DNA from 2 places in the Streptomyces misionensis genome. Region 1 is predicted to be linked to the other one. Evidence: predicted binding sites of a transcription regulator. Region 1 holds the regulator's gene; the other holds the start of a gene.
What was found. The regulator HrcA, encoded in region 1, represses chaperone genes, less so after heat shock. The targets are predictions, from matches to a motif close to TTNGCACTCNGNNNNNCNGAGTGCNAA.

Region 1 (3,401 bases):
GTCACCGTGCAGTGCAGATCGTCGCCGCGGCGCTGGAAGGTGCTGTGCGGCAGCTCGTGGATCTCGACGTACAGGTCGCCGGCCGGACCGCCGCCGGGGCCGACCTCGCCCTCGCCCGCGAGCTGGATCCGCGTGCCGTTGTCGACACCGGCCGGGATCTTCACCGTCAGCGTGCGCCGCGAGCGGACGCGGCCGTCGCCGGCGCACTCCGGGCACGGGGTCGGCACCACGGTGCCGAAGCCCTGGCACTGGGGGCACGGCCGCGAGGTCATGACCTGGCCCAGGAAGGACCGGGTGACCTGCGAGACCTCGCCGCGGCCGCGGCACATGTCACACGTCTGCGCGGACGTGCCCGGAGCCGCGCCCTCGCCGTTGCAGGTGTTGCAGACGACCGCGGTGTCGACCTGGATCTCCTTGGTGGTCCCGAAGGCCGCCTCGTCCAGCTCCACCTCGATCCGGATCATCGCGTCCTGGCCGCGCCGGGTGCGCGAGCGCGGCCCGCGCTGCGACGCCGTGCCGAAGAACGCGTCCATGATGTCGGAGAAGTTGCCGAAGCCACCGGCCCCGAAGCCGCCCGCGCCGGCGCCGCCGGACTGCGAGAGGGGATCTCCGCCGAGGTCGTAGACCTGCTTCTTCTGCGGGTCCGACAGCACCTCGTAAGCGGCGTTGATCTCCTTGAACCGCTCCTGGGTCTTCGGATCGGGGTTGACGTCCGGGTGCAGCTCGCGCGCGAGCCGGCGGAACGCCTTCTTGATCTCATCCTGCGACGCGTCGCGGCGCACGCCGAGAACGGCGTAGTAGTCCGTGGCCACTTACGACTCCGCCAGGATCTGTCCGACGTACCGTGCCACTGCGCGTACCGCTCCCATCGTTCCCGGGTAGTCCATGCGGGTCGGTCCGACCACGCCGAGCTTGGCAACCGCCTCGCCGCCCGAACCGTAGCCCACCGACACCACGGAGGTTGAGTTGAGTCCTTCGTGGGCGATCTCGTGCCCGATGCGCACGGTCATGCCCGGATCCTTCGCCTCGCCGAGGAGCTTGAGGAGCACGACCTGCTCCTCCAGCGCCTCCAGGACGGGCCGGATCGTGAGGGGGAAGTCGTGTCCGAAACGGGTGAGATTGGCGGTGCCGCCGATCATCAGCCGCTCCTCGTTCTCCTCGACCAGTGTCTCCAGAAGAGTGGAGAGCACCGTGGAGACCGTACCCCGATCCTCGGGTTCGAAGGCGTCCGGCAGGTCCTCGACCAGTGTCGGCACGTCCGCGAACCGGCGGCCCGCGACCCGGCTGTTCAACCGCGCGCGCAGATCCGCCAGGGACGCCTCGCCGAACGGCGCCGGGCAGTCCACCATCCGCTGCTCGACCCGGCCGGTGTCCGTGATCAGCACCAGCATCACGCGCGCCGGGGCGAGCGCGAGCAGTTCCACGTGCCGCACGGTGGACCGGGTCAGGGAGGGGTACTGCACGACGGCGACCTGCCGGGTCAGCTGCGCGAGCAGCCGTACCGTGCGCGCCACCACGTCGTCGAGGTCGACGGCGCCGTCCAGGAAGTTCTGGATCGCGCGCCGCTCGGGCGCGGTCATCGGCTTGACGCCGGCGAGCTTGTCGACGAACAGCCGGTAGCCCTTGTCGGTGGGGATGCGCCCCGCGCTGGTGTGCGGCTGGGCGATGAACCCCTCGTCCTCCAGGGCCGCCATGTCGTTGCGCACGGTGGCCGGGGAGACGCCGAGGTTGTGCCGCTCGGTCAGGGCCTTCGACCCGACCGGCTCCTCGGTGCCGACGTAGTCCTGGACGATGGCGCGCAACACCTGAAGCCTGCGTTCACTCAGCATTCGCGCGCACCTCCAGCACGTCGTCCCCTTGTGTCCCTCGGTTCGGGCGCCTGGCACTCTTCGCGTGCGAGTGCCAGCGTTCCCCGGCCCAGTGTACGGCCGTGGGGTACGCACCGGGCAAGGTCGGTGCCCCCGTGACCGCTCGTGGGGCTAGCGTCGCGGTATGACGGTGACTTGGGAAGAGCGGGGATGGGAGCGGCTGACCACGGGGGTCGGACGGTGCCGCCTGCCGGGCTGGGACTGCACGGCGGGGCTGGTCCTGGGCGCGGACACGGCGCTGATGGTGGACGCCGGGTCGAGCCTGGGCGAGGGGGCGCGGCTGCGGGCGGCGGCGGAGGAACTGGCGGGCGGCCGTGTGACCCATCTCGCGCTGACCCACGCCCATTTCGACCACGTCTTCGGCGCCGCCGCGTTCGCGGGGGCGGCGGTGTACGCGGCGGTGGGCGCGGAGGCGGTGCTCGCCGGCGAGCGCGACGCGCTGCGCCACGACGCCGTCCACCACGGGCTGCCGGCGGCGGACGCGGAGGAGGCGGCGCTGGCGCTGGTCCCGCCGCGGCACCTGGTCTCCGGGGAGCGCACCCTGGACCTCGGCGGGGGCCGCCAGGTGCTGCTGGCCAACGTCGGCCCCGGCCACACCGCCCACGACCTGGTGGTCCTGGTGCCGGGCGAGCGAGAGGTGGTGTTCTGCGGCGACCTGGTCGAGGAGTCCGGCGAGCCCCAGGCGGGCCCGGACGCCGTACCGTCCCGCTGGCCGGCCGCGCTGGACCGGCTGCTGGCGCTGGGCGGCGAGGACGCGCTGTACGTGCCCGGTCACGGAGCGGTGGTGGACGCGGCCTTCGTGCGGCGCCAACGGGACGCCCTGGCCGCGCGTTTCGGCGTGTCGTGAGCGCCCGCCCCGCTCTTCTCCTATCGTCATCCGAATGCGCCAGTACTCCCCCGACCTCACCCCGCCCTGGAAGAAGTCCCAGCCGGTGCCGGAGGTGCCCGCGGAGCCGGGCCTGGTCGTGGAGGAGCCCGGCACCGGGTTCTGCGGCGCGGTGATCGGCTGCGAGGCGGGCACGGTCACGCTGGAGGACCGCTTCGGCAAGCACCGGGTCTTCCCGCTGGAACCCCGCGGTTTCCTGCTGGAGGGCCGCCCGGTGACCCTCGTGCGCCCCGCCGCCGCCCCGGCCCGTCCCGCCCGCACGGCATCCGGTTCGGTCGCGGTGCCCGGCGCCCGCGCCCGCGTGGCCCGCGCCGGCCGCATCTACGTCGAGGGGCGGCACGACGCCGAGCTGGTCGAGAAGGTCTGGGGCGACGACCTGCGCATCGAGGGCGTGGTCGTGGAGTACCTGGAGGGCGTGGACCACCTGCCCTCGATCGTCGCCGACTTCGCCCCCGGCCCGGACGCCCGGCTCGGCGTCCTGGTGGACCACCTGGTGCCCGGCAGCAAGGAATGGCGCATCGCCGAGTCGGTGACCAGTGAGCACGCCCTGGTCGTGGGCCACCCCTACATCGACATCTGGGAGGCGGTGAAACCCGCCTCCCTGGGCATCGCCGCCTGGCCCGCCGTGCCCCGCGGCCAGGACTGGA
Region 2 (3,401 bases), 1.9 Mb from region 1:
CGGCCGGCCGGCTAAGGCCTGCTCCGGCGTCCCCGGGCAGCACTTCGCCCCGCCGCGGAGCGACGGGGCGAAGTGACCTGACGACTACCGGAGTTCACCGGTCTCGCGTCAGTGGGCGTGGCCGTGGCTGTGACCCGCGGCGGCGGCCGGCTCTTCCTCTTCCTTCTTCTCGACGACCAGGGTCTCGGTCGTGAGCAGCAGGGAGGCGATGGAGGCGGCGTTCTCCAGGGCGGAGCGGGTGACCTTGACCGGGTCGATGACGCCGGCCTTGATCAGGTCGCCGTACTCGCCGGTGGCGGCGTTGTAGCCCTGGCCCTTGTCGAGGTCCTTGACCTTGGAGACGATGACGTAGCCCTCCTGGCCGGCGTTCTCGCCGATCCAGCGCAGCGGCTCGACGACCGCGTTGCGGACCACGGCGACACCGGTGGCCTCGTCGCCGGTCTTGTCGAGGTTGCCCTCCAGGACCTTGGACGCGTGGACGAGCGCGGAGCCACCACCGGAGACGATGCCCTCCTCGACCGCGGCGCGGGTCGCGGAGATGGCGTCCTCCAGACGGTGCTTCTTCTCCTTCAGCTCCACCTCGGTGGCGGCGCCGACCTTGATCACGCACACGCCGCCGGCCAGCTTCGCGAGGCGCTCCTGGAGCTTCTCGCGGTCCCAGTCGGAGTCGGTGTTCTCGATCTCGGCCTTGATCTGCGCGACGCGGCCGTTGAGGTCCTCGGCCTTGCCGGCACCCTCGACGATCGTGGTGTCGTCCTTGGTGACGGTGACGCGGCGGGCGGAGCCGAGCACGTCGATGCCGACCTGGTCGAGCTTGAGGCCGACCTCCTCGGAGATGACGGTGGCGCCGGTGAGGACGGCCATGTCCTGGAGCATCGCCTTGCGGCGGTCGCCGAAGCCGGGGGCCTTCACCGCGACGGCGTTGAAGGTGCCGCGGATCTTGTTGACGACCAGGGTCGACAGGGCCTCGCCCTCGATGTCCTCGGCGATGATCAGCAGCGGCTTGGAGGAGCCGGCCTGGATGACCTTCTCCAGCAGCGGCAGCAGGTCCGCGATGGCGGAGATCTTGCCCTGGTTGATCAGGATGTACGGGTCGTCGAGGACGGCCTCCATACGCTCCTGGTCGGTCACGAAGTACGGGGACAGGTAGCCCTTGTCGAAGGCCATGCCCTCGGTGAAGTCCAGCTCCAGACCGAAGGTGTTGGACTCCTCGACGGTGATGACACCGTCCTTGCCGACCTTGTCCATGGCCTCGGCGATCAGCTCGCCGACCTGCTGGTCCTGGGCGGACAGCGCGGCCACGGCGGCGATGTCGGACTTCTCGTCGATCGGACGGGCGGTGGCGAGCAGGTCGTCGGAGACGGCCTTCACCGCGGCGTCGATGCCCTTCTTCAGGGCGGCCGGGGAGGCACCGGCGGCGACGTTCTTCAGGCCCTCGCGCACCAGCGCCTGGGCGAGCACGGTGGCGGTGGTGGTGCCGTCGCCCGCGATGTCGTTGGTCTTGGTCGCCACCTCCTTCACCAGCTGCGCGCCGAGGTTCTCGTACGGGTCCTCGATCTCCACCTCGCGGGCGATGGTGACGCCGTCGTTGGTGATGGTGGGGGCGCCGAACTTCTTGTCGATGACGACGTTGCGACCCTTGGGGCCGATCGTCACCTTGACCGTGTCGGCCAGCTTGTTGACGCCGCGCTCAAGGGCGCGACGGGCGTCCTCGTCGAACTTCAGGATCTTCGCCATGACAGCGGGAGCCCTCTCGGAAATCTGTGGGTACAAAGACGAACTGCGCCCCGGGCGCCCGGCTTCGTTATCGGTCGCGGGGGCCAGGGGCGCAGCTCAAAGCAAAGGTTTGCTCGGGGTGATTACTTCTCGATGATCGCGAGAACGTCGCGAGCCGAGAGGACGAGGTACTCCTCGCCGCTGTACTTCACCTCGGTGCCGCCGTACTTGCTGTAGAGGACGACGTCGCCGACCTTGACGTCGAGCGGCAGGCGCTCGCCGTTCTCGAACCGGCCCGGGCCCACGGCGAGGACGGCGCCCTCCTGGGGCTTCTCCTTCGCGGTGTCCGGGATGACCAGGCCAGAGGCCGTGGTCTGCTCGGCGTCCAGCGGCTGGACCACGATGCGGTCCTCGAGCGGCTTGATGGCAACCTTGGAGCTGGCGGTCGTCACGATCCGACCTCCCCCTTCGGAGATCTCACGGGGTTAACTGTCTGAGGTGGCGACCAGGTCGATCCGTCGTCGCGGGTGCCGGACCTGCCCGTCGCGTTGTTGGCACTCTCCAGGGGGGAGTGCCAGACCCGAGACTATGACTGCGATTAGCACTCGGTCAAGCGGAGTGCCAATGACGTCGTGGCGCGTCGGCCGTACCCGGTCCTCTACAGGTAGTCCTCCAGGCGGCCCACCGTCAGGTTCCGCCGCTGGAGGCCGCGCAGGAGACGGGACGCGGGGGCCCCGGGGGTGACGCGGACGATGTCACCGGGGCGGAGGTGGCGGGGACCCCGGGGGTAGGTCAGCCCGGCGGGGGTCAGGGCGGCACGCCAGAGGGTGAGGACGGTGATGCCGCAGCCGGCCGCCGCGCGCCGGGTGGTGCGGTCGTAGGCGCCGCCGGGCGGGCGGAAGAGGCGGGCGCGCAGCCGGTCCCGGCGGGCGCAGATCGCGGCGCGCTGGACGGTGTACGGCCTGCCGGCCAGCGGGGGGCGGTCGGGGGCGCGGTTCTCCACGGCGGCGCCGGCGGCGCGGAGCCGGGCGAGGTCGTCCGGCCGGGTGCCGTCGGGGACGAACAGGCTCACCGGGAGTCGGAGTTGGCGGACCATGGCGGTGAAGCCGGGGTCCCGCCCGGCGTCGTCGTAGGTGAGGAAGACGACCCGGTCGCGGGTGGGGACGTGGTCCACGACCGGGGGCAGCGGGGTGGGGCCCGTACGCGCCGCGAGGGGGCGGGCTGCGGGCACCGGGGGACGGGCGAGCGGCGCGGTCAGGCCCCAGCGGCGGTAGGGCTGGACGGACGCGGGGGCGTGCGGGTGGACGCCCTCGGCCGCCTTCCTGCCCAGCCGTTCGATGGGGTCGACGGACTGGGCGCAGCCCACGAGCAGGAGCAGCGAGCACAGCGCCACGGCACCGGCCGCGGCGCGGCCCGGGCCGCGCCGCTCGCGGACCGCCCGCCGGCCCTCCCCCGGTCGGCTCACCTGGGGTCCCCCGGCCGGCTCACAGGTAGTCCTCCAGGCGGGCCACGGCATAGCCCTCGCGGGTGACCTTGTTGAGGAAGCGGCGCATGTCGTCGACCATCGTGCCGTCCCAGTCGCCGCGGCCCCGGAAGTGGGTGAGCACGATGTCGCCGCGGCGCAGTTGCTGGTCGTCCTCGCGGAACTCCCAGTGGTCGACGTAGACCTCCTCGTTCCAGATCGG

Region 2: a site for HrcA is predicted at 2,315-2,341, ahead of groES (co-chaperone GroES). Genes of this name have one in related genera too.

Annotation. Positions count from the first base shown of each region.
Region 1 covers NZ_FNTD01000004.1:2,825,191-2,828,591, forward strand. The annotation lists gene dnaJ (molecular chaperone DnaJ) at 1-812, opposite strand, end outside; gene hrcA (heat-inducible transcriptional repressor HrcA) at 813-1,829, opposite strand; gene BLW85_RS14540 (MBL fold metallo-hydrolase) at 1,993-2,715, shown strand; gene BLW85_RS14545 (DUF3097 domain-containing protein) at 2,750-3,401, shown strand, end outside.
Region 2 covers NZ_FNTD01000004.1:4,774,706-4,778,106, reverse strand. The annotation lists gene BLW85_RS23495 (DUF3293 domain-containing protein) at 1-15, shown strand, start outside; gene groL (chaperonin GroEL) at 109-1,737, opposite strand; gene groES (co-chaperone GroES) at 1,860-2,168, opposite strand; gene BLW85_RS23480 (polysaccharide deacetylase family protein) at 2,375-3,181, opposite strand; gene BLW85_RS23475 (polysaccharide deacetylase family protein) at 3,201-3,401, opposite strand, start outside.